Regions from separate parts of the Bradyrhizobium sp. R2.2-H genome, predicted to be linked through region 3. Evidence: predicted binding sites of a transcription regulator. Region 3 holds the regulator's gene; each other region holds the start of a gene.
The links. The regulator HrcA, encoded in region 3, represses chaperone genes, less so after heat shock. The targets are predictions, from matches to a motif close to GTTAGCACTCNCNNNNNGNGAGTGCTAAC.
Positions count from the first base shown of each region.

Region 1: the regulator HrcA is predicted to act here: its motif matches at 2,893-2,921, upstream of EDE08_RS12630 (co-chaperone GroES).
Region 2: the regulator HrcA is predicted to act here: its motif matches at 3,125-3,153, upstream of groES (co-chaperone GroES).

Region 1 is NZ_SMBR01000004.1:343,110-353,464, forward strand. Features, by position in the region: gene EDE08_RS12615 (L,D-transpeptidase) at 29-829, opposite strand; gene EDE08_RS12620 (protein phosphatase CheZ) at 1,144-1,923, shown strand; gene EDE08_RS12625 (hypothetical protein) at 2,176-2,697, opposite strand; gene EDE08_RS12630 (co-chaperone GroES) at 3,014-3,310, shown strand; gene groL (chaperonin GroEL) at 3,474-5,105, shown strand; gene EDE08_RS12640 (hypothetical protein) at 5,303-6,514, shown strand; gene EDE08_RS12645 (META domain-containing protein) at 6,639-7,037, opposite strand; gene EDE08_RS12650 (L-lactate permease) at 7,171-8,835, opposite strand; gene EDE08_RS12655 (ABC transporter ATP-binding protein/permease) at 9,147-10,355, shown strand, end outside.
Region 2 is NZ_SMBR01000009.1:147,028-157,382, reverse strand. Features, by position in the region: gene EDE08_RS23545 (cupin domain-containing protein) at 1-176, opposite strand, end outside; gene EDE08_RS23540 (tetratricopeptide repeat protein) at 396-2,525, shown strand; gene EDE08_RS23535 (usg protein) at 2,534-2,821, opposite strand; gene groES (co-chaperone GroES) at 3,197-3,511, shown strand; gene groL (chaperonin GroEL) at 3,557-5,197, shown strand; gene EDE08_RS23520 (GIY-YIG nuclease family protein) at 5,516-5,803, opposite strand; gene lepB (signal peptidase I) at 5,884-6,630, opposite strand; gene EDE08_RS23510 (LysR family transcriptional regulator) at 6,768-7,607, opposite strand; gene EDE08_RS23505 (cysteine hydrolase family protein) at 7,735-8,328, shown strand; gene EDE08_RS23500 (glutathione binding-like protein) at 8,340-8,969, shown strand; gene EDE08_RS23495 (DUF2778 domain-containing protein) at 8,977-10,053, opposite strand.
Region 3 is NZ_SMBR01000007.1:281,706-292,060, forward strand. Features, by position in the region: gene pyrF (orotidine-5'-phosphate decarboxylase) at 1-545, opposite strand, end outside; gene EDE08_RS20080 (NADPH-dependent FMN reductase) at 552-1,130, opposite strand; gene EDE08_RS20085 (class I SAM-dependent methyltransferase) at 1,188-1,787, opposite strand; gene dnaJ (molecular chaperone DnaJ) at 1,876-3,012, opposite strand; gene dnaK (molecular chaperone DnaK) at 3,273-5,174, opposite strand; gene EDE08_RS20105 (hypothetical protein) at 5,569-6,510, shown strand; gene grpE (nucleotide exchange factor GrpE) at 6,639-7,256, opposite strand; gene hrcA (heat-inducible transcriptional repressor HrcA) at 7,353-8,441, opposite strand; gene rph (ribonuclease PH) at 8,602-9,315, shown strand; gene rdgB (RdgB/HAM1 family non-canonical purine NTP pyrophosphatase) at 9,326-9,961, shown strand; gene hemW (radical SAM family heme chaperone HemW) at 9,978-10,355, shown strand, end outside.

The DNA of each region.
Region 1 (10,355 bases), on a different contig from region 3:
CCCACGAGGGGAGAGGGCAAAGCGAGCATCACATCACCACGACCTTGGTGCCGACATTGACGCGGCCGTAGAGGTCGATGACGTCTTCGTTGCGCATGCGGATGCAACCGGAGGAGACGTTGGTGCCGATGGTCCATGGCTCGTTGGAGCCGTGAATGCGATAGAGCGTCGATCCCAGATACATCGCGCGGGCGCCAAGAGGATTTTCCGGACCGCCTTCCATGTGCCGGGGCAGATCGGGACGGCGCGCGAGCATTTCCTTCGGCGGCGTCCAGTCCGGCCATTCGCGCTTGGCGGTGATCGACTTCACGCCGGACCAGGTGAAGCCGGGACGGCCGACGCCGATGCCGTAGCGCATCGCCCTGCCGTTGCCCTCGACGAGATAGAGAAACTTGTTCGGCGTATCGACCACGATCGTGCCGGGACTTTCGTTGCCGTTATAGTCAACGAGCTGTTTCTCGAATCTAGGATCGAACGGACGCTGCCGCGGATCGATCGCCTCCTGCTGGAGAGCTGCGCCTTGCATCTGCGGCTCGCCCATCGGCGGCAGGCGACGCTGATCGTAATAGGCCGGCTGCTGCTGATACACCGGCTGCTGCGGCGCGTAGGCCGGACCGCGACCGGGACCGTCGCCGAACAGGAACTCGATGAAGCCGCCACCCATGTTCGAATTGGAAGCGACGCGCACCGGCGCCGGCGGCACCTGCGGCGCGTAGAGCACCGCGGGCGGATCGTTCGGCACGCTGTTGTCGAAGGCGCCGGCGCCGTTGGTGCCGGCCATGAAGGTGCAAGCGCTGCCGAGCAGCGCGACAGACATTTTCTTGAACATCGACGTACTCTGTACTGTTTCGTCTAGATCACATGCGTCGCGGAAGCTGCCTGGCTGATCGGCGCCGCGACGTGGTCAATAAAGAGCAAAAGCCGTTTCGTTTGGTAAACGCATCGGGCGTTTGGATTCACCACGTCGCGAATGGCGGCGCAATTTGGCGATCAGCGTTTATTTTCCATGAACGTCGCGCGTCCATGGTTAATCGCTTCTTCGCGAAGCGTCGCTCGCGGGCCGCCTGGCAGTTCCCGCTGTGAACTTCGTGTTAAATCGCTTGTGCCTACAAAGACGCGTGAATGAGGTGGGGGAGTTTCCTGATGGCTGTTCACCGCAAACGTTTTCGTGTCGAGGATATCGTCGGTGGCGAGATGCCCATTCCAGATGTAGTTGAAGAGGCCCCCCCGATGCATAGCGAGATCATGGCCGAGCTGCGCGCGATCCGCGCACAGATGGCGAAGGGTGCCGCCCCACTGTCCGGCAGTGCAGCCATGGCGGCGATCGACGCCTCGACGGCCCACGAGCTGGCCGAAGCGCGCACCATGCTCGATACCTACCGGGCACAGATCGAGCAGTGCGAGAAGCTGAAGGTCGAGCTCGACCTCATCCACGATGCCATCGATCGCACCAAGCGCGAGATCGCGACGCTGCACGGCAAGAGCTTCGACGGCGGCGAGATGGCCAAGGTCAATGGCGAGCTCGGCGCGGTGGTCGGCGGCACCGAGCAGGCGACCCAGCAGATCCTCGAAGCCGCAGAATCGATCGACCAGGCCGCCAGCGCAATGTCCAAGGTGGACTCGGCCGATCAGCAGAAGCGGCTGGCCGACGACATCCAGGAACGCGTCATCTCGATCTTCGAAGCCTGCAACTTCCAGGACCTGACCGGCCAGCGCATCAGCAAGGTCATGACCACGATGAAGTTCATCGAGCAGCACATCAATGCGATGATGGACATCTGGGGCGGCGTCGACGCCATCAAGGCCCATGTCCCGGCGCATGTCGACAACCGCAGCGACGACGATAAGCTCCTCAACGGCCCGAAGCTCGCCGGCGACGTCGGCCATGCCTCGCAGGACGACATCGACGCGCTGTTCGACTGAGCGGACGCGGATTACGGAAAATGAAAACGCCGGCGCGAGCCGGCGTTTTTTGTTTTGTAAGACCAACCGCGGGGCACCCTTCCCTTCTCCCCTTGTGGGAGAAGGTGGCGCGAAGCGCCGGATGAGGGGTTGCTTCAGCAAACTGGACTGCGAGATTTTCACTCGCGGAGAGATACCCCTCACCCGTCTCGCCGCTTTGCGGCGAGCCACCCTCTCCCACAAGGGCCCACAAGGGGAGAGGGTTAAGAGACATCACGCCCGCGGCGCGCAGCGGACGTAGACCATGTTGCCGTAGCGGGTGGCGGCGTCCTTGTCGATGAAGCGGGTGATCAGGACGCGGCCGTCGAAGGAGATGATCTCGCGATCCTGCTCGCCGGGGGTTGGCCCCGCCGGTCCGATGTAGTTCTTGCCGCTCGGCGAGCCCTTCAGCCGCAGTTCCTGCGGTGTCGCCTGGTCGGCCAGATGCATGATCACGCCGCCGGAGGAGCCCGCGGTGATCACATAGGGGTTCTTGCACTGCGCCCGGGCGGCAGCCTCGGTACGGGCGCGGTCGGCCGGGTTCTGGAACGAGGCGAGACCCCAGCGGCCGACGATCTCGTCGGCGCGGATGGTGGCGGGCATTTCCGGAGCCGTGCCGGGTTCGGCCTCGGGCGGCGGAGAGGACGACGAGAAGGACGGCAGGCTCATGCCGCCGCCGCAGGCGCCCAGCAACAGCGCCAGACAGGAGGCTGCCGCCAGATTGGCAACCGTGCGCGCGTGAGCTGAACTGATCATGGCATTCCCCCGAACAAGACGACGGCCGCACCCCTCCCGCAGCCAAGCGCAAAACCGCTGCCGGAGCAATGACGTCCTACTGTACGCCGGCGCCCCGAACGAGTTTCCAATGCCACCATCCTATATCCGCCTCAACAATCGCTTAACCACCTTTGCTTGACAGGATCGCGGCCAAGCCATATTTCCGGGCGCACTATTAGCACTCGGAAAGCCCGATTGCTAAGCGCGCCGTTCGGTCTCTCAGGGAGAGGGTGGACGGACGCGCCGCCCCACCGACTTCCACTCCTTCCGAAGCGAGCCTCCAAAGGGAAACGTCATGGCTAAATCCAAATTTCGTCCGCTGCATGACCGTGTCGTGGTCAAACGTATCGACGCCGAGGAAAAGACCAAGGGCGGCATCATCATTCCCGACACCGCCAAGGAGAAGCCGTCGCAGGGCGAGGTCGTCGCCGTCGGGCCCGGCGGCCGCGACGAGACCGGCAAGCTGATCCCGATCGACCTCAAGGTCGGCGACCGCGTGCTGTTCGGCAAGTGGTCGGGCACCGAGGTCAAGATCGACAACGAAGAGCTCCTGATCATGAAGGAGTCGGACATCATGGGCGTGCTGGCCTAAGGCCATCTGCCTGAACGGCCGCTGAATGCTCCATCGTCATGCCCGGGCTTGCCCCGCCGAGGCGGCTACGGCCGTGCAGGCCGGACAAGCCCGGTAAGACGGAGGGAGCGCGGCAGGAAACAGCACGAACAAGACACATCACGAAACACGAGGGATTGCAGACATGGCTGCCAAAGACGTCAAGTTTTCCGGAGACGCGCGCGACCGCATGCTGCGCGGCGTCGACATTCTCGCCAACGCCGTCAAGGTGACGCTCGGCCCGAAGGGCCGCAACGTCGTCATCGAGAAGTCGTTCGGCGCGCCCCGCATCACCAAGGACGGCGTCACCGTCGCCAAGGAGATCGAACTCGAGGACAAGTTCGAGAACATGGGCGCCCAGATGCTGCGCGAGGTCGCCTCCAAGACCAACGACACCGCCGGCGACGGCACCACCACCGCGACCGTACTGGCCCAGGCCATCGTGCGCGAGGGCGCCAAGGCCGTTGCGGCCGGCATGAACCCGATGGACCTCAAGCGCGGCATCGACACCGCAGTCGCGGCCGTGGTCAAGGACATCGAGAAGCGCGCCAAGCCGGTCGCCGCCTCCTCCGAGGTCGCCCAGGTCGGCACCATCTCGGCCAACGGTGACGCCGCCATCGGCAAGATGATCGCCCAGGCGATGCAGAAGGTCGGCAACGAGGGCGTCATCACCGTCGAGGAGAACAAGTCGCTCGACACCGAGGTCGACATCGTCGAAGGCATGAAGTTCGACCGCGGCTATCTCAGCCCCTACTTCGTCACCAACGCCGAGAAGATGACCGCCGAGCTCGAGGATGCCTACATCCTCCTGCACGAGAAGAAGCTTTCGGGCCTGCAGGCCATGCTGCCGGTGCTGGAGGCCGTGGTGCAGTCGGGCAAGCCGCTCGTCATCATCGCCGAGGACGTCGAGGGCGAGGCGCTGGCGACCCTGGTCGTCAACCGTCTGCGTGGCGGCCTCAAGGTCGCGGCCGTCAAGGCGCCGGGCTTCGGTGACCGCCGCAAGGCCATGCTGGAGGACATCGCGATCCTCACCGGCGGCCAGCTCATCTCCGAGGAGCTCGGCATCAAGCTCGAGAACGTCACGGTGAAGATGCTGGGACGCGCCGGCAAGGTGGTGATCGACAAGGAAAACACCACGATCGTCAAGGGCGCCGGCAAGAAGCCCGACATCGAGGCGCGCGTCGGCCAGATCAAGGCCCAGATCGAGGAGACCACCTCGGACTACGACCGTGAGAAGCTCCAGGAGCGCCTCGCCAAGCTCGCCGGCGGCGTCGCGGTGATCCGCGTCGGCGGCGCCACCGAGATCGAGGTCAAGGAGAAGAAGGACCGCGTCGAGGATGCGCTCAATGCCACCCGCGCTGCGGTGCAGGAAGGCATCGTCCCCGGCGGCGGCGTCGCGCTGCTCCGCGCCAAGAAGGCGGTGGGCCGTCTCACCAACGCCAATGACGACGTCCAGGCCGGCATCAACATCGTGCTGAAGGCATTGGAAGCCCCGATCCGCCAGATCTCCGAGAACGCGGGCGTGGAAGGCTCGATCGTCGTCGGCAAGATCCTGGAGAACAAGTCCGAGACCTTCGGCTTCGACGCCCAGACCGAGGACTATGTCGACATGGTCGAGAAGGGCATCATCGATCCCGCCAAGGTGGTACGCACCGCGCTGCAGGACGCCTCCTCCGTGGCCGGCCTGCTGGTGACCACCGAAGCCATGGTCGCCGAGCTGCCGAAGAAGGAAGCCGCGCCGGCCATGCCGGCCGGCGGCGGCATGGGCGGCTTCTAGGCTCCGTTCCATTGCAATATTGCGAAGGCCGCCTCCGGGCGGCCTTCTTTTTTGCCGACCCTGCCTCTCCGCTTTCCAATTCAACCGGCAGCCAAAAACCACTACGGTGGCGCCGATTCTAACTGTTTGGGCATGATCCTCCCGGAAAACCGCTTCACACTTTTCCGGATCATGCCCGTTGCCCGAGGTCTTCGTCGATGCGCGCGCTTCCGGTTTGTTCGATTGCCCTTCTGGCGGCTCTGCTCGCCGTCTCGCCCGAGTTCGCCTCCGCCCAGATGAAGCTGTCGCCGAAGGCGACGGCGCCGGGCGGCATCGAGACGCGCTATTTCACCTCGATCGACGGGCTGATGGACGGCAATGCCGACGTGATCCTGAAGGAGACGCGCCAGGGCAAGACGGTCACCGCGGCGGTGCTCGACGTCTGCTACCCGATCGCGAAGAACTCCGACCGCAAGGACCGCTTCGTCGTCAATCTCCAGGTCGCCGGCCAGGCGCTGACAGGAACGACGCAGAGCATCAGTGAGAAGTCGCCGGTCAGCGTCAAGCTGACGCGCAAACAGTCCGGCGACACGTTCGAATTCCGCGGCCAGATCGCGATCGGCCAGGCGGTGACCGAGGTCACCTCGCCCGACAATTCCGATCTCAGCGAAAGGGAATTTCTGGACAACCAGACCTCCGACGACGGCATCACGCCGCAGCCGAAGGATTTCACCGACGTCTCGCCGGAGGCGATCGCAGTCAAGGTCAAGCTCGACGCGGCGACCGACTTCCTGAAGAGCCTGAAGGGCCAGGAGGTCGAGGTGACGCTGACCAGCCTCACCGTCGGCTGCGACGCACTGCGCGCAGGCGAGCAGACCATCAACATGTCGGTCGATCCCGAGCGCGCCGGCGCGCTGCTGTCGAAATTCAAGGCGATGCCTGGCATCACGGCCGCAGGCTGGACCGCGGGCATGACCGAGATGGACCGCACCATCCGCTTTCCCGCGGCGGACTGGCGCGAGGGCGACAAGATCAACAAGGGCAAGCTCGCGACTGCGGTGGCGAGCGTGCTGAGCAGGACGCTCGCCGCAAAGCCGGTCTCGCAGAACTTCGACCCGGCCACCGGCAAGCTCAAGCTGGTGTTCAAGCGGCCGAACCAGGATTATGCGGCGCTCGATCTCACCGACACGATCGAGGTCGCAGGGCTCGTCTCGCCGGACAAGCCCGGCACGACCGACAAGCTCATGCTCTGGATCGGCAGCCCCGCGACCACGACCGCCGACGAGAGCAGCGGTGCCAAGCTCAATCTGTCCGACGATGCGAGCCCGGACGAAGAAGGCGATCTGCCTGACGACAACGGCTCGATCGAGGCGCTTGCCAAGGAGCTGAAGGGCCAACGCTGGGACGCCGACAAATCGGAGTGGAAGTGACGTAGTCATTCCGGGGCGACGCGTCAGCGTCGAACCCGGAATCTCGCGCTACAATCTCGAGATTCTCAGGTGCGCAACTGCGCACCATAGTTCGCGCTATGCGCGCCCCGGAATGCCCTGACGTTCAATTCCCCGTCGTCCGAAAGCGCAGCGGCTTGGGGCCGATCAGCGTCAGCACGTCGCCCTGGCGCTTCCAGGTTTCGACGCTGCCGAGCGCGGCCACGAGTTCGTCGTCGGCCTGCGCCTTCGCCGGCGGACAGGAACGGTCCTGGATCTGGCCGGGAACGAAGATCACGGTGTTGCCGGCAACCGAGAACTGGCCCTTGCCGCCCTTGCACCAGAGCTCCAGCACGACTTCGCCATGGTCGCCGATCTCGATGTTCGGAATCCGCTTCGAGCCTGCTTGCGGCAACGCTTCGAGCGTCATCTCGGTGCCGAACGGGAAACCGTCCTCGGCACGCGCGAGCGTGGACATCGCGAGCATTGCAACTGCCGCACACACCAATCGCATGAGCGAAACCATGAGACCTCTCGACCGACCTGATTTGCGGCACCTTCTATAAGATGGCGCTGCCATTGAGAAGGTTCGCCCGGATGCAAAAAATCCCCGCGGGGGCGAACCTTGCGGGGATTTGCCTCGAACGAGGCGCAGGCGGCTATTTCAGGACCATCGCCGTGAACGGCCAGACATAAGCCTGCAACGTCACGAGCACACCGACGAGGCACGCCAGCACGATCGAGTGCCAGAACACGAAGCGCAGGATGGTGCCCTCATGCCCGTACCAGTTGGTCGCGGTGGAGGCGACCACGATCGACTGGGCGTCGATCATCTTGCCCATCACGCCGCCGGAGGAGTTCGCCGCGCTCATCAGGATCGGCGACAGGCCGAGCTGCTCGGAGGTGATCTTCTGGAGGTTGCCGAACAGGATATTGGACGACGTATCCGATCCCGTCAGCGCCACGCCGAGCCAGCCGAGCAGCGTGCCGAAGAAGGGATAGAGCACACCGGTCGCGGCAAAGGCGAGACCCAGCGTTGCGTCGACGCCGGACAGGCGGGTGAGCGTGCCGATCGCCAGCATCGCCGAGATCGTGATCAGCGAGATCGCGCAGAGCCGGATGGTGCGGCCATATTGGGCGATGAGCCCGCCGGGACCGACGCCCATCAGGATGCCGGAGATGATCGCCGCGATCAACATGCCGGTGCCGGTGAAGGACAGATAGGTGAAGCTGAACACCGCGCTCTCTTTCGTCGGCCCTGGCGCGACCGGCGGCATCTTGTTGATCATCTGGTGCAGTTCGGGCACGGGATAGTTCCAGACGAAGATCGAGTTCGCCCAGCCCTTGAAGGCGCCGTTGCCCCAGATCAGCATCACGATGCAGACGATGATCCATGGCAGGAGCGCATTGAAGAGCTCGGCCTGCGTCAGCGGCGTCTTGTCGAGCGGCCTTGCCGCAGCCATGGTCGAGGCCGATTCATCGTGGCCCCGCAGCGCCGGCGACAGCCAAAGCTGCTTCGGTTGCCACACCTTCAGGAACAGGATCAGCGCCCCCATCGAGATCAGTGAGGCGCCGATGTCGACGATCCAGGGATTGATGTAGTTCGAAATCACGAATTGCGGGACGGCAAACGATATGCCGGTGACGAGGACCGCCGGCCAGACATCCTTCATGCCCTTCCACCCCGCAAAGGCCCACACCACCCAGAACGGCACGATCAGCGAGAAGAACGGCAATTGCCGGCCAACCATCGCACCCAGGATGTACGGATCGAGTCCCGTGACCGATGCAAGCCCCTGGATCGGCGTGCCCAGCGCGCCATAGGCGACCGGCGCGGTGTTGGCGATCAACGACAGGCCGGAGGCTGCGAGCGGCGAGAAGCCGAGCCCGATGAGCACGGCGCCGGTGATCGCGACCGGCGTGCCGAAGCCGGAGGCGCCCTCGAAGAACGCGCCGAACGAGAACGCGATCAGCAGCAATTGCAGCCGCCGGTCCTCGGTGACGCCGCCGACGGCGCGCTTGAGCAATTCGAAGCGGCCGGTGCTCACCGTCACCTGGTAGAGGAAGATGACGTTGAGGACGATCCAGCCGATGGGGAAGAATCCGGTGACGATGCCCAGCACCGAGGCGCGGATCGACATGTTCGCGGGCATGGTGAAAACGAAGATCGTGATCAGGTTGGTCACGATCACGGCGATGACGGCCGCGATATGCGCCTGGACGCGGCCGCTCGCGATGAGGATCAGCAGCGTAACGACGGGCACCGCAGCCGCGATGGTCGACAGTACCGGGCTGTTGAGCGGATCATAGATCTGATTCCACATTGACTTTCTCCCCACGCATGTTGCGGCAGGCGGCCCGCGTGGAGAGCCGTCCTGCTTGACGCTGAAAGTGATAACCCCCGGCTGGACGCCAATTCCTCGCGAATGCAGGCGGTTCCCGTCCGCTCACAAGCTCGCGAAATCCCGAACCACCCTGCCCCGCGCCGTCGAACCCCATGCTAGGGTTGTGGGCTGCGACAATCCAACGCAAATTGCAGATCTTGCAACTTTAGTCTAAGCGCGCCCGTTTTCGCCATTGCCTCAAGTATTTGGCTCTGGGCCGTCATGCACATCTCCCGAGGAGACCCTGCTCTGTGAAGAACATCAGCGCCACGCTCGCGATCGTCTGGCGAATCGCCATCCCTTATTTCCGATCGGAAGACAAATGGGCCGGCCGGGGCCTGCTCGCCGCCGTGGTCGCGATGGAGCTGGCACTGGTCGCGATCGACGTGCTCGTCAACCAGTGGCAGAACCGGTTCTACAGCGCGCTCCAGACCAGCGACTGGGACACCTTCGTCAGGGAGATCTGGATCTTCGTCGCGCTCGCGTCCACCTATATCGCGCTGGCTGTCTACAAGCTCTACTTGAACCAGTGGCTCCAGATTCGCTGGCGGCAATGGCTCACCCGGCATTATCTCGGCGAATGGCTGCGGAGCGCCACGCATTACCGCATGCAGCTCAAGGGCGATGCGGCCGATAACCCGGACCAGCGCATCACCGAGGACGTCAAGAATTTCGTCGAGCAGACCCTGACCATCGGGCTCGGCCTGCTCTCGTCGATCGTGACGCTGTTCTCATTCGTCATCATCCTTTGGGGCCTATCCAACGCCGCGCCGCTACACCTGTTCGGCACCGATCTCATGATCCCCGGCTATCTGTGCTGGGGCGCGCTGATCTACGCGGTCTTCGGCACCGCACTGACGCACTGGATCGGTGCGCCACTGGTCAACCTCAATTTCGAGCAGCAGCGCTACGAGGCCGACTTCCGCTTCAATCTCGTCCGCGTCCGCGAGAATTCCGAGCAGATCGCGCTGCTCAGGGGTGAAGGCGCCGAACGGGCACGCCTGCTCGATCGCTTCGGCTTCGTAATCGCCAACTGGTACGCCATCATGAGCCGGACCAAACGCCTCACCGCGTTCACGGCCAGCTATCAGCAGGCCGCAGTGATCTTTCCATACGTGCTGGTGGCGCCGGCCTTCTTCGCCAAGAAGATCCAGCTCGGCGACATGATGCAGACCGCATCCGCCTTCTCCAGCGTGCAGGGCGCGCTGTCGTTCTTCGTCACGGCCTACCGGTCTCTGGCGGAGTGGCGCTCGATCGTTGCGCGCCTCGATGGCTTCGAGATGTCCGTCGGTTCAGCCGGGAACCTGCCGGCACATGAGCCTGCCATCGCGCTGGAGGTCGCCGGCGGCGGCCGCCATATCGACCTCGAGCAGCTCTGCGTGAACCTGCCCAACGGCACGCCGCTGGTTGCCGCCAAGGCCTTCACCATCGAGACGTCGGAGCGCGTGTTGGTGACCGGC
Region 2 (10,355 bases), on a different contig from region 3:
TCGCGGTGATGGCTGACGGCGATACGCTGCTTCGGCCGCACGGGCTTCTTCGGAGCGACGGTGCGCGCCTTCGCCTTCACCGCCTTGCGCGCCGGGGATCGCGCTGCGGCCTTCACGCCGCTCCGCTTCTTCACCGCAGTCTTCGTTGCGGGTCTCGATGCCTTTTGCTTGGCCATTGTCTGCCTCCCTGATCCGAGCCGCGTCCGCCTGACGGGACCAACCCGAAGGCAGATTACCCAGTCTTGGGCGAGGCAGCAATTGCGGGGCCTGGGGCAATGAGCTCGACGAACCCAATCGGCCGTAGCTTGTCCCAGGCTGTCGTGGCGAGCGGCCATCGTCTCGTATTCACTCTCTCGCTGAATTAATCTCGCCGGGAGACCTGGGGGAATTGATTCATGGGCAGCAGCGTCGGTCAGCGTGCATTTCAAAATGCCCGGCTTCAGAAACGGCAGAAGGCCGAAGTGCTGCCATTGCTCGGGCGCGCACTCGAGTTGCACAAGAAGGGGCTTCTGTCCGAGGCCCGGGCCGCCTACCGACAACTGCTCCAGATCGCGCCCAATCAATTCATCGCGCTGCATATGCTCGGCGTCATGGAGTCCGATGCCAAGAACTATCAGCAGGCTGAAATTCTACTGAGCCGGGCGGTTGCCGTGGATCCGCGATCTGCCGAAGCTCACATGGGTCTGGGCGTCGCGCTCAACGGGCTGAAGCGCCACGATGAGGCCCGAGCAAGCCATCGAAAGGCACTCGCGTTAAAGCCCAACTACGCCCTGGCCCTGTCCAATCTCGGCAACGCAAGCGCGGCGCTTGATCTGCACCTCGAAGCGCTCGAGAGCTACGATCGGGCGCTCGCATTGGACGGAAACCTTGCCGAAGCCCACAACGGCCGGGGCGCTGCGCTCTGCCGTCTGCGCAACTATGACGAGGCTCTCACAAGCCTGAACCGCGCGCTCTCGATCAAGCCCGACTATGCCGCGGCACTGGCGAACCGCGCCGTCGCATTGCGGGAGCTTCAGCGATTTGACGAGGCCATGGCGGATTGCAATCGGGCAATTGCCCTGGCACCCGACGACGTGAACGGATGGCTCTGGCGCGCCAATGTCCTGCTCCAGACCCAGCAAATTGCCGAGGCATTGTCCGATTGCGAGAGGGCTCTCGCGATCGCTCCCGATTCCGACCAAGCCCACCTTGTGCTGGGTCTTTGTTTCGCCGGACTTGGCCGGGTCGACGAAGCCCTCGCCAGCTTCGACCGAGCTCTCGACATCCGGCCTGACCTCCAGAGCGCGATCTCCAGCAAGATATTCACGCTCGATTTCGTGGCCGACGCCAGCGTTGAACAGCATCAGCAAGCGCGGCAAGTCTGGTGGGAGCGGATCGGCGCGAAGATCGCTGCAGAGGTGGCGGCGCCCCATGACAACAGCCGCGATCCGGATCGGCGTCTGGTGCTTGGCTATGTCTCGTCGGATTTCAACGCGCATTCGGCCGCGTTCATCTTCAAGCCCGTGCTGCAATACCATGACCGCGCGCAGTTCGAGATCGTGTGCTACTCCTGCTCGTCGAAAGCGGATGCGACGACGAGCGAATTTCAGGGGATCGCCGACCGCTGGCGTGACGCCGCGCAATGGACCGACGATCGCCTCGCCGCTCAGATTCGCGCCGATCGCGTCGATATCCTGATCGATCTGTCCGGCCACACCAGAGGAAACCGCCTCGGCGTGTTTGCGCGCAAGCCGGCACCGATCCAGGTGCACGGCTGGGGCCACGGCACCGGCACCGGACTGCCGACGATCGATTATCTGTTCTCGGACCCGGTCGCGATTCCTGCCGCGGTTCGGCATTTGTTTGCGGAGACCGTCGTCGACCTGCCATGCTTCGTGACGCTGGCGCCGCTGCCGGCCGGGATTGCGCGGGCGCAGGCGCCAGCTCTCTCGAACGGCTTCGTCACGTTCGGTGTCTTCAACCGCATCAGCAAGATTTCGGACGAGGCTGCGGAAGTCTGGTCCAGGATTCTCGCGCGGGTCCCTGGCTCGCGACTGCTGATCAAGGATGTTGCGCTGGACGATCAGCTGGTTCGCGACAAGCTGCTGGCGCGATTTGCGGCTTGTCGATTGCCGGCCGAACGCGTCGATCTGCTCGGAGCCACCTTGCGGAGCGAACATCTGGCATCGTTCAATCGCGTCGACGTTGCGCTCGACCCGTTCCCGCAGAACGGCGGCGTCAGCACATGGGAGGCCCTGCAGATGGGGGTGCCCGTGGTGGCGAAGCTCGGGAACAGTCTGCCCAGCCGTGCCGCCGGCGCCATCCTCTCCGCGCTTGGCTTGCCGGACTGGGTCGCAGACAGCGATGAGGCATATGCCCAGATCGCAGTCGGCCGCGCCGCGCGGATCGGCGATCTCGATCGATTGCGCCGCGAACTGCCCGGACAGATCAACGCTGCGGCCGCCGGCAACCCCGTCTCATATGCGCGAGCAGCGGACGACGCCTATCGCGCGATGTGGAAACGCTACTGCAGCGGCGGGGTCTGATCTCCGGCTCAATGCAGCCGGAACACGCCATCCACGGCGCGCAGCTCGGCCGGCTTGATCAGCTTGGAATGCGCCACCGTGACCGAATGGAGGGGGCCATCGAGCTTTTCCTGCCAGAACGCCAGGAAATCCTTCAGCGCCGGAAATTTCGGAAACATGTCGTAGTTCTGCCAGACGTAGGTCTGGAGCAGCGAAGGATGATCCGGCATCCGATAGAGAATTTGCGCCGTCGTCAGTCCGTAGCCTAGCATCTGTTTCCGGAAATCCTCGGAAACGCCCCCACTCCGCAGTCCCATGCCAAACCTCCTTTGCAGGAGCGCATTCGGGGGTGGCTTGCTCGGTGCCCCGGGAGCCACCCGGAATCGATGCGCTCACATGAGAGAAATGTGACGCAAACTGACAACCCATCTCAAGCCCAAAAGTTTAACAAGCTGTTGAAATTCAATGCGTTAGCAGCAGATGCAGCTCCGTGCTAATACGGGCCCGGCGTCGGTTAACGATGGCAAAGAGATTCTGGCAGTCCGTGCTTTCGGGTGCTAATTTTTCTGCTAGAAGGCCTTGCCCCCGCAAAATTCCTGGCTTATCTCAGCTTCGCCCGTGCTAGCACTCGCGGGCAACGACTGCTAACAATCTCAAAATCCTCAACACGTGCAATTGCTTAGGAGGACTGCATGAAATTCCGTCCGCTTCACGACCGCGTCGTGGTCAAGCGCATCGACGCAGAAGAGAAGACCGCTGGCGGCATCATCATTCCCGACACTGCCAAGGAAAAGCCCTCCCAGGGCGAAGTCGTCGCTGTTGGCCCGGGTGGCCGCGACGAGTCCGGCAAGCTGGTCCCGATCGACCTGAAGGTCGGCGACCGCGTGCTGTTCGGCAAGTGGTCCGGCACCGAGGTCAAGATCGACGGCCAGGACCTGCTGATCATGAAGGAGAGCGACGTGATGGGCGTTCTCGAGGTCAGCGAGTCCAAGAAGAAGGCGGCCTAAGAGCCCCCTCTCCCTCCAGTCAAATCATTCCAAGGAAAAATCCAGATGGCAGCCAAAGAAGTCAAATTCTCGGTCGATGCGCGCGACAAGATGCTGCGCGGCGTCGACGTTCTCGCCAACGCGGTGAAGGTCACGCTCGGCCCGAAGGGCCGCAACGTCGTGCTCGACAAGTCGTTCGGCGCTCCCCGCATCACCAAGGACGGCGTCACCGTCGCCAAGGAGATCGAGCTCGAGGACAAGTTCGAGAACATGGGCGCCCAGATGGTGCGCGAAGTCGCCTCCAAGTCCGCTGATGCGGCCGGCGACGGCACCACCACCGCCACCGTGCTGGCCCAGGCGATCGTGCGCGAAGGCGCCAAGTCGGTCGCCGCCGGCATGAACCCGATGGACCTCAAGCGCGGCATCGACCTCGCGGTCGAGGCGGTCGTTGCGGACCTCCAGAAGAACTCCAAGAAGGTCACCTCGAACGACGAGATCGCCCAGGTCGGCACCATCTCGGCGAACGGCGACCAGGAGATCGGCAAGTTCCTCTCCGACGCCATGAAGAAGGTCGGCAACGAGGGTGTCATCACCGTCGAGGAAGCCAAGTCGCTGGAGACCGAGCTCGACGTCGTCGAGGGCATGCAGTTCGACCGCGGCTACATCTCGCCCTACTTCGTCACCAACGCCGACAAGATGCGCGTTGAAATGGACGACGCCTACATCCTCATCAACGAGAAGAAGCTCTCCTCGCTGAACGAGCTGCTGCCGCTGCTCGAGGCCGTGGTGCAGACCGGCAAGCCGCTGGTCATCGTCGCCGAGGACGTCGAAGGCGAGGCCCTCGCGACCCTCGTCGTGAACCGCCTGCGTGGCGGCCTGAAGGTCGCGGCCGTCAAGGCTCCGGGCTTCGGCGATCGCCGCAAGGCCATGCTGCAGGACATCGCGATCCTGACCGGCGGCCAGGCGATCTCGGAAGATCTCGGCATCAAGCTCGAGAACGTCACGCTCAACATGCTCGGTCGCGCCAAGAAGGTGATGATCGACAAGGAGAACACCACGATCGTCAACGGCGCCGGCAAGAAGGCCGACATCGAGGCGCGCGTGGCCCAGATCAAGGCGCAGATCGAGGAGACCACCTCGGACTACGACCGTGAGAAGCTCCAGGAGCGTCTCGCCAAGCTCGCGGGCGGCGTCGCGGTGATCCGCGTCGGCGGCGCGACCGAGGTCGAGGTGAAGGAGCGCAAGGATCGCGTTGATGACGCGATGCATGCGACCCGCGCCGCTGTCGAGGAAGGCATCGTCCCGGGCGGCGGCGTCGCCCTGCTCCGTGCCTCCGAGCAGCTGAAGGGCCTGCGCACCAAGAACGACGACCAGAAGACCGGCGTCGAGATCGTGCGCAAGGCGCTGTCGGCGCCCGCCCGCCAGATCGCGATCAACGCCGGTGAAGACGGCTCGGTGATCGTCGGCAAGATCCTGGAGAACAAGGCCTACAATTACGGCTTCGACTCCCAGACCGGCGAATATGCCGACCTCGTCAAGAAGGGCATCATCGACCCGACCAAGGTGGTCCGCACCGCGATCCAGAACGCTGCCTCCGTTGCCGCGCTCCTGATCACCACGGAAGCCATGGTCGCCGAGCTGCCCAAGAAGGGCGGCGCCGGCCCGGCGATGCCCCCCGGCGGCGGTATGGGCGGCATGGACTTCTGATCCAGCCGTTCAGGCACAGTCGAGAAATGCGAAACCCCGGCAGCGATGCCGGGGTTTTTGTTTTTGGGAAACTCCCTCCCGTCGTCATTCCGGGGCGCGCCCTCTTGGGCGCGAGCCCGGAATCCATAACCACGAACCTCAGTTGGCTATCCCGGGATGGAAATCAGCCCGGTTTAAAGTCTTCCAATCCCGGCGCCACTTCTTGCACTCCTTCTTACGGGCGACAGGCACAGCGGGCCATTCCATCCGCCTGTGGTTATGGATTCCGGGCTCGGCGCTGCGCGCCGCCCCGGAATGACAAGGAGTGCAGGATGAACCTCATTTGGTGATCCCGGGATAAAGATCATCCCAATTCGGGTTCTGCTCCTCGATGAGGCGCGTCTTCCAATCGCGTCGCCATTTCTTGAGCTCCTTCTCGCGGGCAATGGCCGTCGCGGGATCGTCGTAGATCTCGAACAAGACCAGCTTGTTCACACCGTACTTGCTCGTGAAGCCAGGAACGGCCTTTGTCTTGTGCTCGTACACACGGCGCACGAGATCGCGGGTCACGCCGATATAGAGCGTGCCGTGCTTCTTACTCGCGAGGATGTAGACATAGTAGGCCAAAACATCCGCCCGTGGTTATGGATTCCGGGCTCGCACCCAAGAGGGCGCGCCCCGGAATGACGGGAGGAGAGACCTTCCCTTCACTCCAACTTCCCAAACCGCTCGAAGCGCGGCTCGCCATCCTCATCGAGCGACCAGAGGATCCGCGTCACCTTGCCGACGAGATTGTCCATCGGAATGAAGCCCATCGCGGACGCCATGCGGCTGTCGGTGGAATTGTCGCGGTTGTCGCCGAGCACGAAGAGATGGCCTGGCGGCACGGCGTAGACGCTGGTGTTGTCGAGGAAGCCATTGTCGAGGCAGTCGTAGGTCACATAGCTCGCGCCGCTCGGCAGCGTCTCGCGCCAGCGCTTGACCTTCGCTCCGTCATCGCCTCCGCAGGCGGCGCCGGCTTGTGCCTCCTTCAGCGCAACGCGCGTCACCGGACGGTCGTTGAGGATGAGCCGGCCCTGCTGCATCTGGATGCGGTCGCCGGGCAGCCCGACCACGCGCTTGACGTAATCGACGGAAGTATCCCTCGGCGTTCGGAACACGACCATGTCGCCATACTCGGGCTCGGCGGCAAAGACGCGGCCCGAGATCCAGGACGAAGCGAAGGGGAAGGAATAGCGGCCGTAGCCATAGGCATATTTCGCCGCAAAGACGTAGTCGCCGACCATCAGCGTCGGCGTCATCGATCCGGACGGGATGTTGAACGGCTGGTACAGGAAGTAGCGAAACAGGAACGGCGGCGACCACAGCACCGGGATCAGCAGGATCAGGATGACAATCGCCTTCCATTCCCGCGATTGTGCCGAGGGACGGATCGTTTGCTCAAGAGTGGTCATGCAGCTGCCCTGTTCAAAGACGTAGTCGTCGCGAGATTACGCAACCTGCGAGCGCGGGCAATCCCCGGCGAACTTGCGAATTTGGTCGCACGTCCCGCGGCCCGCGTTCAATGCGAGGCCATGAACGTCGCCAGCGGTCAGCCGTGCGACAAATCCCTGAAGCAGTGCCGTACCCACTCGATCGTCACGCGCGTCGCCGGATCGCGCTTCAGATGATTCTGCACCAGGAGCCAGACGTCGCGGCGTCTCGGCAGCAGCGTGGCGCGGAGGCTGCGGTCGGCGAGCAGCGGTGCGCAGCTGTGCTCGGGCAGCACGCCGATGGCCTGATGCGACTGGATCATGGTGCGGATGATGCGGATATTGTCGGTGATGCAGCGCACGTTCGTCAGCCGCTTCGCACGGAGGAACTGCGCTTCCGGGATCGCGTCGAGCTCGTCGGGATAGATGCACGCGACCGGCTCGGCTCCGCTGCGGTCCGCGGGCTCGAAGAAATACAGCCTGACCTCGCCGAGCTTGGAGATGGTGAAGTCGCCCTTCTCCGGTTTGCGCAGGCGGATGGCGAGATCGGCCTGCCAGCGCGAGAACTTGACGTTGCCGCTGGAGGTGAGGAATTGCAGCGTCAGCCCCGGGTGATCGCGCAGGAAGCTGGCCGCATGCGGCGCCAGCAGCTCTTCGGCGACCGCATTGGTCGAGGCGATGCGCAGCCGGCCGACCGGGCCGGATTGAGTGTCCTTGATGCGGTCGATCGCCGCCGCATGCGCCGCCATCGCGCCGACATGTTCGAGCACCGCCTCGCAATGGCGCGTCGGCCGCCGCAAGCCGTCCACGGCGTCGAACAGCGGCACGCCGAGATCGCGCTGGATGCGCGCAAGCCTGCGGCCGACGGTGGTCTCGTCGATGCGCAGCCGCGCGCTGGCGCCGGCATAGGTGCCCTCGTCCCTGACCGCGGCGATGATGCGCAGATCGTCCCAGTTCATCAGGGCGAGCCTAGCAGGCGCCGCCGCTGCCTGCAAATTCGCAGCCATCAGCTGCAATAGTCCTGCACAATGGCAGGCTGCTGCTGCGCTAATATCGAAGCATCCGAATCCACGAAAGCCTGACGGCATGACCGCTCCAAAGACCCTGCTCGAACTCGCCGGCGCCGATCTCGATCCGCCCAAGCTCAACGAGGCCTGCCTCGTGCTGATCGACGTCCAGAACGAATATTGCGCCGGTCCGCTGGCCCTGCCCGATGCACAGCCGGCGATCGCTGCGGCTGCGCGCCTGCTCGCGCGCGCACGCGGGAGCGGAGCCGCGATCTTCCATGTCGCACACAAGGGCCGCGCCGGCGGACTGTTCGACCGCGAGGCCGCGCGCGGCGCGATCGTCGAGCGCCTGGTGCCGTTCGCCGGCGAGCCCGTGATCGAGAAGGCGCTGCCGAATGCCTTCGCCGGCACCGACCTGCAAGCCAGGTTGGCGGCCACCGGACTCAAGAACATCGTGCTGGCCGGCTTCATGACCCACATGTGCGTCAGTTCGACCGCCCGCGCCGCGCTCGACCTCGGCCTGCGCACGACGATCGCGGCCGACGCCTGCGCCACCCGCGACCTGCCCGACGGCCGCGGCGGCACGCTGGACGCCCGGACGATCCATCAGGTCGCACTGGCCGAATTGTCGGACCGCTTTGCGATCATCGCGCAAGTCGAAGCACTGACTTGATGGAGCGTGCGATGCTGCAGCTTTATTTCTTCCCGATGGCCTGCTCGCTCTCGAGCCGCATCGCGCTGATGGAGGCCGGTATCGAGGCGCAGTATCACCTCGCCCATATCTGGACCAAGCAGGTCGTGAAAGACGGCAGCGATTTCCGCGACCTGTCGCCGAAAGGCGCGGTGCCGGTCCTGGTGCTGGAGAACGGCGAGCGGCTGACCGAGAGCGCAGCAGTGCTGCAATACATCGCCGATGTGAAGCCGGAGACGCGTCTTGCGCCGCCGCCCGGCGATGTCGATCGCTATCGTCTGCAGGAATGGCTGAGCTTCATCGGCGCCGAGATCCACAAGGCGTTCCTGTTTCCGACCTTCTGGTACAAGGACGACGGCTCGCTCGCCAAGCCGCGGGAACGGATCGCGCAGACCTTGTCGGTGCCGGCAGCGCACCTGGCGGACCGCGAATTCCTCGTCGGCAACGGCTTCACCGTCGCGGATGCCCATCTCACCTGGGCCTTGCTGCTGCTCCGTCCCGCAGGGATCGACATCGCGCTATGGCCGTCCTTGTCGGCCTCTCTCGAGCGGATGCAGGCGCGGCCGGCCGTGCGGGACGCGATCGCGACCGAGATCGCGCTGCGCAAGGCGATGGCGGCGTGAGCGCGCCTCACTCCACCCGCGCCAGGACCGCGAGCTTGCGGATGCCCTTGTTACGGTAGGCGTCGAGGAACGCGTAATAGTCCTTGAACGACACGCAGCCGTTGGAGTCGCCGTTCGGCCCGAGCATGAAGGTGTGCGCGAGCAGGCCGTCGCGGCCGTGGATCGCGCTCTCGCCGCCGATCGGAGTCAGGCGCAACGCCGGCACGCCGTGGAACAGCGCCTCGCGCGGCTTCAGCGTGTAGATGTGCGGCGGCGTCACGCCGCGCATGCGGATCTTCGAGGAGCGCGGATCGTCGAGATTGGAGCCGAGGCCCGAATGCGCCTCGAGCCTGGTGCCGTCGGGCAGATACACGGTCTTGGCGGTGATGTCGTAGACCGCGGTGTCGCGCTCATAGGGCGGCGCGCCGCCGAACATCGGATTCTGCTCCTTCGGTGCGATGGACGCGGTCACGCTGGCATCGGCCGAGGCGTAGGCCAGCAGCCCGCCGGACGGCTCGCGCTTGCCCCAGAGCTTTTCCACCATCGACTGACGCGGCCCGGTGATCGACATTACCGCGGCCTTGGCGCGATCGGCGAACGACTTCGGCTGCGCCTCGGGCGCCGGCACGATCTGGGCCGGATCGGCCGAGGCCAGCTGCATCTGGGCATCCGGCGCGCGCCTGGTCTTGTCAGCAGTCTTGGCCGCCGGCTTCAGCGCGTCGGCGACCCTCGCGACCACGCTCTGCTTCGGGGCGTCCTTCGAAGTCTCCCTGGCCAGCGCAACCTGGGTCGGGGGCGCTGCGCTCGCCGCATTCGACGGCACGCCTTGCGTCGCGGCCGCGGCAAAGCGCTCGTTGAACATCTCGCGCGAGATCGGAGCTGCGACCTGGAGCCGGTCGGGCAGCAGCGCGAAGGTTTCCCTGATAGCCTCGCCGGCCTCGCGCAGCACGACCTTGGGCGCGCGCCTGACCACCGGCTCGTCGTAGCCGATGCTGCCGACCGTGGGGTAGACGCTCGCGCCGAGAATGTTGCTGTAGATGATCCAGCCGGCGCCCATCAGCACGCAGCCGATCGCCGCGGTGCCCAGCCAATTGGCCGTGGTCATTTTCCGGGAAGACTTCCGAACAGAATTCTTGCCAGGATTTTTGGACTTCCGTGCCGCGATACTTTGCGCAGCGATACTCGTACTCATTCGCCTTGCGTCCAGGACGGTGTCACTCGGTCCCCCTTCAAAGTGCCGCTGGTCACGATCCGGGAACAGCATCTCGCAGAGGGTCGGAGCGTCATTAAGGCGACTTTTAGTTAAATGCAGATTAAGTTCGGGCGGATATGGGGCAACTCGTTAATGCTGTCCCGTTTTGAGAAAAATCCCGCAAAATTACGGACTTAAACGCATCTGTTAACCAT
Region 3 (10,355 bases):
CGGATGCCGGGCGTGACGAGGCTCATCTGATGGCCGACGATCTTGCGCAAGGCACCGACCTCTTCCGGCGAGCAGACGAGTCCATCGATGCCGAGCACCTGTGCCTGCTGTGCGCGCGCTTCGACCAGATCGGAGACGCCGAGCCGATATCCGGCCGCGTGCAGGTCGTCGTCATTGTACGAGGTCAGCACCGTGACCGCGAGAATCTTCAAGCTCGATCCGCCACGCCCTTCGACTGCCGCCTTCATGGTCTGCGGATAGGCGTGGACGGTGAGGAAGGTCGCCCCCAGCCTGGCGACACTCTCGACACCGCGCGTCACGGTGTTGCCGATGTCGTGCATCTTGAGATCGGCAAACACTTTCTTGCCCTCGCCGGCGAGCTTGCCGATCAGCGGCAGGCCGCCGGCATAGGCCAACTGATAGCCGATCTTGTAGAACGTGACGCTGTCGCCGAGCCTTGCGACCATCGCCTCCGCAGCCTCCGGGCTCGACACGTCGAGCGGAACGATCAGGCGGTCCTTGGGGGCGATCTCGGCTGGCGTCATGTCACCTCACATCATGCGTTGGGAAACGTCGATCAACTGCGCTACCAGCTCCTTCAACGCGGCGATATCGCCCTCGTTCTTCAGCCTGTCCATATCGTCATAGGCCTGGTCGGCAAAGGCGAGCGTGAGCTGGCTGGCAATCACATTGGCGTGGCACGAGGAGAGGATCAGCCGCAAGGCCTGGAGCGCGCGGGCAGCACCAAGCCGGCTCTGCGAGGCGCCGGCAAGCGCGAAGACGCGGTTGCGGAACACCTCGCCGCGCGCCTCGTGCAGCTCGTGCACGCGGCTGACCCAGTCGATCGCGTTTTTGAGCAGCGGCGGCACCGAGGCGTTGTATTCGGGCGAGACGATGAGGATGCCGTGATGGGCGCCGATCATGCGCTTGAGATTGATGGCGTGCTTGGGCACTCCGGATTTGGCCTGGAGATCGCCGTCGTAGATCGGCAGCGGAAAATCGGCCAGCGAGATGCGGGTGACGTCGACGCCGGCCTGAGCGAATTCATACGCGGCGAGCGCTGCCAGCTTCGCATTGTGCGAGCCGGTGCGCAGCGAGCCGGGAATGATCAGGATTTTGGGCGCGGACATCCAATCCCATGCGTTCGGCGAAACGGGCCCGCCGCGCTAAAGGAGGAGCCGGCGGAATTAATCCTTGCGATACACCCAGACGCGGGCTGGCGGAAGGTTCATCCAGATCCGTTCCGAAGCCTCTGTGGACACGCCGTGCAGCGATTTCGGGATCGGCGGCACCACCGCATAGGTGAACTGGATGAAGGGCGCGCCGGGCGCGAGCGCGGTGAAGGCGTCGCGAATGAGCCGCAGCCGCGTCAGCATCGGTTTTGTGACGAGCGGCAGGCCCGAGACGACAGCGCTAGCCGGCGCGCTCAAGACATTCCAGAGCGTGTCGCGGAGGCGATAGGCATCGCCCTGCACCACCTTGGCTTGTGGGTAGCGATCGCGCAGCAGCGCGCAGAAGCCGGGATTGTATTCGACGAGGACAAGACGCTTCTGATCGACGCCGCGCTCGATCAAGGCCGAGGTGATGGCGCCGGTGCCGGGTCCGAGCTCGACCACCGGTGCGTCCGAATCGACATCGACGTAATGAGCCATGGTCCGCGCCAGCAGCTTGCCAGACGGCATGACCGCGCCCATGTGCAGCGGCTTTTCGATCCACGACCTGAGAAAGCGCACCTCGTCATCGAGTCGAGGCTTCTTCAACGCACGCGCGGACGATGGCAATGGCATGTTGGGACCGGACGGGACCGCGGGACCGCGGCGTGTCAGAAAATGGTCATAAAGACGTATAGGCCGAAGACGGTACGGTCAAGACAAGTCAACTCGCCCGATTACCGAAGAAGTCCTTGACCTTGGCGAAGAAACCCTCGGATTCCGGCTGGGTGTTGCCGGAGGAGAGCTTGTCGAACTCGGCCAGCAATTCCTGCTGCTTCTTGGTGAGATTCTGCGGGGTCTCGACCACGACCTGGACATACATGTCGCCCATCTGGCGCGAGCGCAGCACCGGCATACCCTTTGATGCAATGCGGAATCGGCGGCCCGACTGGGTTCCGGCGGGCACCTTCACCTTGGTCTTGGCCTTCTCGATTGTCGGCACCTCGAATTCGCCGCCGAGCGCGGCCGTCACCATCGAGATCGGCACGCGGCAATGCAGATCGGCGCCGTCGCGTTGGAAGAACTGGTGCTGGGTCAGCGACAGGAAGATGTAGAGGTCGCCGGGCGGTCCGCCGCGGACTCCGGCCTCGCCCTCGCCGGCGAGCCTGATCCGTGTGCCGTCCTCGACGCCTTGCGGAATGTTGACCGACAGCGTGCGCTCGCGGGTGACCCGGCCCTGGCCAGCACAGGCCGGGCAGGCGTCCTCGATCATCTGGCCGCGGCCCTGGCAGCCGGGACAGGTGCGCTCGAGCGTGAAGAAGCCCTGCGACTGCCGCACGCGGCCGGCGCCGCCGCAGGTGGAGCAGGTCTTCGGCTTGGTGCCGGCCTTGGCACCGATGCCCGAGCAGGCCTCGCAGGTGACCGAGACCGGGATCTCGATTTGCGCGGTCTTGCCGCCAAAGGCCTCCTCGAGGGTGATTTCCATGTTGTAGCGCAGGTCCGCCCCGCGCTCGCGGCCGCCGCGGCCGCGCTGACCGGCCATGCCGAACAGGTCTTCGAAAATGTCGGAGAAAGAGGAGGCGAAGCCCGCACCGAAACCGGCAGCGCCACCAAAGCCGCCGCCCTGCTCGAACGCGGCGTGGCCATAGCGGTCGTAGGCCGCGCGCTTGTCCTTGTCTTTCAGGACCTCGTAAGCCTCGTTGATTTCCTTGAACTTGACCTCGCTGGTCTCATCCCCGGGATTGCGGTCGGGATGGAATTTCATGGCCAGCTTGCGGAACGACGATTTCAGCCTGGATTCGTCGGCGTCGCGTTCGACTTCGAGGGTCTCGTAATAGCAGCGCTTGGTGGACGTGGACATGCTGAGCTCGGTCTATCCAATCGCGATTCAAGTTGGCGCGGAACAACGCTGACATACGGCGATATAAGCGCCCTTCGACCTTGCGGCAGAGGGCAGCATGGCAGCGCTGAGAATAACGGCTGGGAATTGATCGATCGTAACGGGGCCGACTTCGAGGGAGTCTTGGCCCGCCTGCCCCGACGCGACGGCCTCCCCCGCGAGGGAGGAGGCCGGTAGCGCGTGTGGGGTCCAGGTCGCCCGCATCGTCACCCTCTCGGGGCTTAAGCGGACTTCTTGTTGTTCTTGTCGTCGTCGACCTCGGTGAATTCCGCATCGACGACGTCGTCCTTGGCCGCATCCTTCTTGGCGTCGGCCTCGGCCTGCTGCTTGTACATGGCCTCGCCGAGCTTCATCGAAGCCTGCGCCAGCGTCTGGGTCTTGGCCTTGATCGCCTCGGCATCGTCGCCCTTCAGCGCTTCCTTGAGGTCGCTGACGGCATCCTCGATGGCGCGGCGCTCGCTCTCGGCGACCTTCGAACCGTGCTCGGCCAACGCCTTCTCCGTCGAATGCACCAGGCCGTCGGCCTCGTTCTTGGCGGTCACGGCCTCGCGGCGCTTCTTGTCCGCCTCGGCATTGGCCTCGGCGTCCTTGACCATCTTCTCGATGTCGGCTTCCGACAGACCACCCGAGGCCTGGATGCGGATCTGCTGCTCCTTGCCCGTGGCCTTGTCCTTGGCCGAGACGTTGACGATGCCGTTGGCGTCGATGTCGAAGGTCACCTCGATCTGCGGCATGCCGCGCGGAGCCGGCGGGATACCCATCAGGTCGAACTGGCCGAGCATTTTGTTGTCGGCCGCCATTTCACGCTCGCCCTGGAAGACGCGGATGGTGACGGCATTCTGATTGTCTTCAGCCGTCGAGAACACCTGGCTCTTCTTGGTCGGGATCGTGGTGTTGCGGTCGATGATGCGGGTGAACACGCCGCCCAGCGTCTCGATGCCCAGTGACAGCGGGGTCACGTCGAGCAGCAGCACGTCCTTGACGTCGCCCTGGAGCACGCCGGCCTGGATCGCGGCACCGATCGCCACGACTTCGTCCGGATTGACGCCCTTGTGCGGCTCCTTGCCGAACAGCTGCTTCACGACTTCCTGGACCTTCGGCATGCGCGACATGCCGCCGACCAGCACGACTTCGCCGATCTCACCGGCGGTGACGCCGGCATCCTTCAGCGCCTTGCGGCAAGGCTCGACCGTCTTCTGGATGAGGTCGTCGACCAGCGCCTCGAACTTGGCACGGGTGAGCTTCATCGTCAGATGCTTCGGGCCGGTCTGGTCCGCCGTGATGAACGGCAGGTTGATCTCGGTCTGCGTCGTCGAGGACAGCTCGATCTTGGCCTTTTCAGCGGCTTCCTTCAGGCGCTGCAACGCAAGCTTGTCGTTGCGCAGGTTGATGCCCTGCTCCTTCTGGAACTCGTCGGCCAGATAGCCCACGAGGCGCATGTCGAAATCTTCGCCGCCGAGGAAGGTGTCGCCGTTGGTCGACTTCACCTCGAACACGCCGTCGCCGATTTCGAGAATGGAGATATCGAACGTGCCGCCGCCGAGGTCGTACACGGCGATGGTGCCGGCCTTGGTCTTGTCGAGGCCGTAGGCGAGCGCGGCCGCGGTCGGCTCGTTGATGATGCGCAGCACTTCGAGGCCCGCGATCTTGCCGGCGTCCTTGGTCGCCTGGCGCTGGGCGTCGTTGAAGTAGGCGGGAACGGTGATGACGGCCTGATCGACCTTCTGACCGAGATGGGCTTCCGCGGTCTCCTTCATCTTCTGCAAGATGAACGCCGAGACCTGCGAGGGCGAGTAGGTCTGGCCGTCGGCCTCGACCCAGGCGTCGCCGTTGGAGGCTTTCACGATCTTGTACGGGACGAGCTTCTTGTCCTTCTCGACCATCGGGTCGTCGTAGCGGCGGCCGATGAGGCGCTTCACTGCGAAGAAGGTACGCTCGGGATTGGTGACGGCCTGGCGCTTGGCCGGCTGGCCGACGAGGCGCTCACCGTCGTCCGTCACGGCGACGATCGAAGGCGTCGTGCGCATGCCTTCGGAATTCTCGATGACTTTCGCGTTCTTGCCATCCATCACGGCGACGCACGAATTCGTGGTGCCGAGGTCGATCCCAATGACCTTTCCCATGGTCCTGATACCCTTCTTTTTGCGGCAGGTTGGCTGGGCCCAGAAGGCACCCGAACCGAAACCCCCTAAGATCAAACATCCGCGATATTGCGATGATTGAGGCTCATATAGGAGGGGGGGAGGGGCCCGCAAGGACCGAAGCTACGTTTCTGCCGCGAAAACATTGGGTTTTGAAAGATGATGTCGGGCTCAGCCGCCCTTGCGGGTGTGGAATTATTGACAGGTTCGGGCCTCGGCAAGCCCCCGCCACCCGCAACAGGCCCCGCCCTGTTGCGGCAAGGCCAAACCCGCTAAAAGGCGAACCGGCCGGACAGCCGGCGCAGCTGCTTCGCGCGACAAAGCGGCCCGGCGGCCGACCATCGAACGGCCTCAATGTGAACCAATCAGAGTGCCCATGAAGCTGATCCGACCCCTCGCCGCGCTGGCCCTCCTCACCGTAACAGCGTTTCCGGCCCTTGCCGCCGACGCCGTTTTCCCACCTGGCTTGCGCCTCGGCATGGTGCCGCTGATCGGCCTCAGCACCGCCAAGACCTTTCCGGGCTTCGAGAGCGAGGATGGCAGTGTCAAGGTACTGGTCACCGAGCTGCCGCCGGCGGCCTATGGCGAGGTCGTGAGCGCCTTCAATGCCAATCCCGCCGGGACCAATGGCGTCACACAGGACAAGATCGAGACCCCCGCGGGCCTCGCCTATTTCACCACCGAAAGCGGCAAGGCCGGCGATACCCCGGTGAAGCGCTATTCGATGATCGTGCCCGGCGCCGGCTTCTCCGGCTATGTCGCGGTGCAGATCCCGGAGAATGCGACCAAGATCTACACGGATGAGGCGGTGCGGCAGATGTTTGCGAGCACAGTCACCCGCAGGCAGGTCTCGGCTGAAGAGCAGATCGCGCTGATGCCGTTCAAGATCACCGATCTCGCCAATTTCAAGGACATCCGAACGCTCGCACCGGGCAGCAGCATCATCCTCGCCGACGGCGATGAGAGCACGGGTTACGAATCGAAGCCGTTCATGATTCTCGGCGTGATCGGCGCCACCCCGCAGCAGGCCGACGACCGCGCCCGCTTCGCCCAGGAGGCGGCGCTCCAGATTCCCGGCGTGCGCGAGTCGCGCATCACCATGTCCGAGCCGATTCGCATCAACGGCCAGCAGGGCTTCGAGACCCGGATCGACGGCGTCAGCGGCAAGGACAAGGTCCCCGTGACCGTGGTGCAGTGGATCCGCTTCTCGACCGGCGGCGCATCACTGCGCATCATCGCCAGCGCCCCACGCGACCAGTGGCTGCCGGCCTTCACGCGCTTCCGGGCCGTCCGCGACGGCATTCAGCCGAAGGGATAGCTGTATCCGCAAGCGAGATGCGCTCCCTCCCTCGCTTGCTTGCGGGAGGCTTGGAGAGCGCTGTCGCACCAGCGAAGACTCTCCCAGAGGAGAGCTCAACCGGCCGCTTTGCGAACCATGAGGTTCAATCAGTTCGGCGCGCCGTTCGATTCATTGTTGTTGGCGGCGGGGGCTGCCTTCGCACCGCCCTTGGCGACACCGACCAGCGCCGGGCGCAGCACGCGCTCGCCGATGGTGTAGCCGGCCTGCATAACCTGCACCACGGTGCCTGACGGCACCGACGCATCGGGCACTTCGTACATCGCCTGGTGGAAATTCGGGTCGAACTTCTGGCCCTGCGGATCGAGCTTTTTCACGCCATGCTTCTCGAGCGCGCTGTGCAGCGAGCGCTCGGTCAACTCGACACCCTCGATCAGCGCCGTGAGGCCGGGATCGGCCGCAGCACGCGCTTCGGCCGGAACGGCATCGAGCGCACGCTGGAGATTGTCGGCGATGTCGAGCACGTCGCGGGCAAAGCCGGTGATGCCGTAGAGGCGCGCGTCGGCGACCTCCTTCGTGGTGCGCTTGCGCAGATTCTCCATCTCGGCCAGCGTCCGCAGCATGCGGTCGCGCGCCTCGGCCGCTTCCTTCTGCAACGTTTCGACCGAGCCCGGCTCGGGATCGTCGGGCATGATGTAGGGCTTTGACACCACGGGCTCGGGCGTCGGCGCGGTCGTGTCTTCGGGTTGCCGGTCTCGATCGGTCATCGGCTCTAATCTCGAACTCGTTTCCAGGGATTGTTGGCCCGGATATCGTGCCTAAGCTTGCGAAAATCAAGCGCCCGTGATCGGTGGAGGCGCCGGTCAGCCCCCCAAGAGGCGGCTGACGATGCGGGCGGCGTAGTCCACGGTCGTGATCACGCGGGCATAATTCAGCCGCGTCGGCCCGATCACGCCGAGAACGCCGACGATGTGGCCGGCGGCATCCCGATAGGGCGAAATGATGGTGGAGGACCCCGACAGCGAGAACAGCTTGTTCTCGCTGCCGATGAAGATGCGCACGCCCTCGGCGGTCTCGGCCCGGCCGAGCAGGTCGATCACGCCGCGCTTGGTCTCGAGGTCGTCGAACAACAGGCGAACACGCTCCAGATCCTCCAGCGCATGCAGATCTTCGAGCAGATTGGCATGGCCGCGGACGATCAGCTGGCGATCCTCGTTCTCGCCGCCGGACCAGCTGGCGATGCCGGCCGAGATCACCTTCTGCGTCAGCTGATCGAGCTCTGCGCGGGCCTCCGCAAGGGCCGTCTCGAGCTCGAGCCGCGCCTCCGCCAGCGTGCGGCCGCGGATGCGCGCATTGAGGAAATTGCCGGCCTCGGTGAGCGCCGAGGAGGGAACCCCGGGCGGCAGCGTCAGCACGCGGTTTTCCACCTGGCCGTCCTCGCCGACGAGGATGACCAGCGCTTTCTCGGGTTCCAGGCGGACGAATTCGATGTGCTTCAGTCGCGCATTGGATTTTGGCGTCAACACGACGGCAGCGGCCCGGGTGAGGCCGGAGAGCCGCATCAAGGCCTCGTCCAGCGCCGCCTCGACCGACTGCGCCTCGCCGACCGAGGAGAGCTGGCTCTGGATCGACTGCCGCTCGGCCTCGTTGAGGTCGCCGACCTGCATCAGGGCATCGACGAAGAAGCGCAGGCCGAGTTCCGTCGGCAACCGCCCGGCGGAGGTGTGCGGGGCATAGATCAGGCCGAGTTGTTCCAGATCCGCCATGACGTTACGGACCGAGGCGGGCGAGAGCGGCATGGCGATCAGGCGGGAAATGTTGCGCGAGCCGACAGGCTCGCCGGTCGCGAGATAGCTTTCGACAATTTGACGAAAGATGTCGCGGGAACGCTCGTTGAGCTGGGCAAGGCCTGCGCGCGGCGCGATCAGATGGATCGGATCGTGATGGGCCACAGACGGTAACTCCTCTCAGATACTCGTAATTTGTCTATCCCGGGCGCTTCTGACAAGCGTGGCGTTTGCGGCCGCGGGGTGAAAAAGCCTTGCCGCCCATCCCCGCCGCACCTACAAGCACCGCGAGCAGCCTTTTCCCGTGAGTTTTGGAGGATTTCCCATGCGGCCAAGCCGCCGTGCGCCCGACGAATTGCGCCCCGTGACGCTGGAGCGTGGCGTGGTGAAATATGCGGAAGGTTCGTGTCTGGTGAAATTCGGCGACACCCATGTGCTGGTCACCGCCACGCTGGAGGACCGCCTGCCGCCGTGGCTGAAGGGCCAGGGCCGCGGCTGGGTCACCGCCGAATACGGCATGCTGCCGCGCGCGACCTCGGAACGGACCCGCCGCGAGGCATCCGCCGGCAAGCAGAGCGGCCGCACCGTCGAGATCCAGCGCCTGATCGGCCGCTCGCTCCGCACCATCATCAATCTCGAAGCCCTCGGCGAGCGCCAGATCACGGTCGATTGCGACGTGCTTCAGGCCGACGGCGGCACGCGCACGGCCTCGATCACGGGCGCCTGGGTCGCACTCGCCGACTGCGTCAACTGGATGAAGGCGCGGAACATGGTCAAGGCCAACGTGCTGCGCGACAACGTCGCCGCGATCTCCTGCGGCATCTACAACGGCACGCCGGTGCTCGACCTCGACTACGCCGAGGATTCCGAGGCCGAGACCGACGCCAATTTCGTCATGACCGGCGATGGCCGCATCATCGAGGTGCAGGGCACCGCGGAACGCGAGCCGTTCACCGAAGCCGAGCTGCTGGCGCTGATGGCGCTGGCCCGCAAGGGCGTCGCGCGTCTGGTGGACTTGCAGAAACTGGCTGTGGCGTAGTCAATAAGCCATGCACCGCCGAATCACGGACAAGCTGGTCATCGCGACCCACAATCCGGGCAAGCTCGCCGAGATGCGGGAGCTGCTTGCGCCGTACGGCATCGAGGCGGTGTCGGCGGGAGAGCTCGGCCTGTCCGAGCCGGACGAGACCGGCAGCGATTTCCGCAGCAATGCCGCCATCAAGGCGATCGCGGCGGCGCGAGCAGCCAGGCTTCCCGCCTTCGCCGATGATTCCGGCATCGTGGTCGACGCGCTCGACGGCGCGCCCGGCATCTACAGCGCGCGCTGGGCTGGCCCTTCCAAGGATTTCAGCGCGGCGATGGCGCAGATCGAGCGCCTGTTGCAGGAGCGCGGCGCCACCACGCCGGACAAGCGCAGAGCCCATTTCGTCTCGGCACTCTGCGTCGCCTGGCCCGACGATCATCTCGAAGAGGTCGAGGCGCGCGTCGACGGCACGCTGGTCTGGCCACCGCGCGGGACTGCCGGCTTCGGCTACGACCCGATGTTCCTGCCCGACGGCCACAACCGCACCTTCGGCGAGATGGAGAGCATCGAGAAGCACGGCCTGCCGCCGCTCGGCCTCGGCCTGTCGCATCGCGCCCGCGCCTTCGTGAAACTGGCGGAGATCTGCCTTGAGCCGCGATAGAGCGTTTTCGAGCGAAGTGAATACCGGTTCGCGCAAGGAAAACGCGTCGAAACAAGACTTCGGCGTCTACGTGCACTGGCCGTTCTGCCTGTCGAAATGTCCCTATTGCGACTTCAACAGCCACGTTCGCCACGCCGCGATCGACGAGGCGCGCTTCGCTTCCGCCTTTGCGCGCGAGATCGCAACCACCGCAGGGCGTGCGCCGGGCCGCGAGGTCACCTCGATCTTCCTCGGTGGCGGCACGCCATCCCTGATGCAGCCCGCAACCGTCGGCGCCGTGCTCGATGCGATCGGCAAGCACTGGACCGTCGCAGGCGACGTCGAGGTCACGCTGGAAGCGAACCCGACCAGCGTCGAAGCCACGCGCTTCGCCGGCTATCGCACCGCCGGCGTC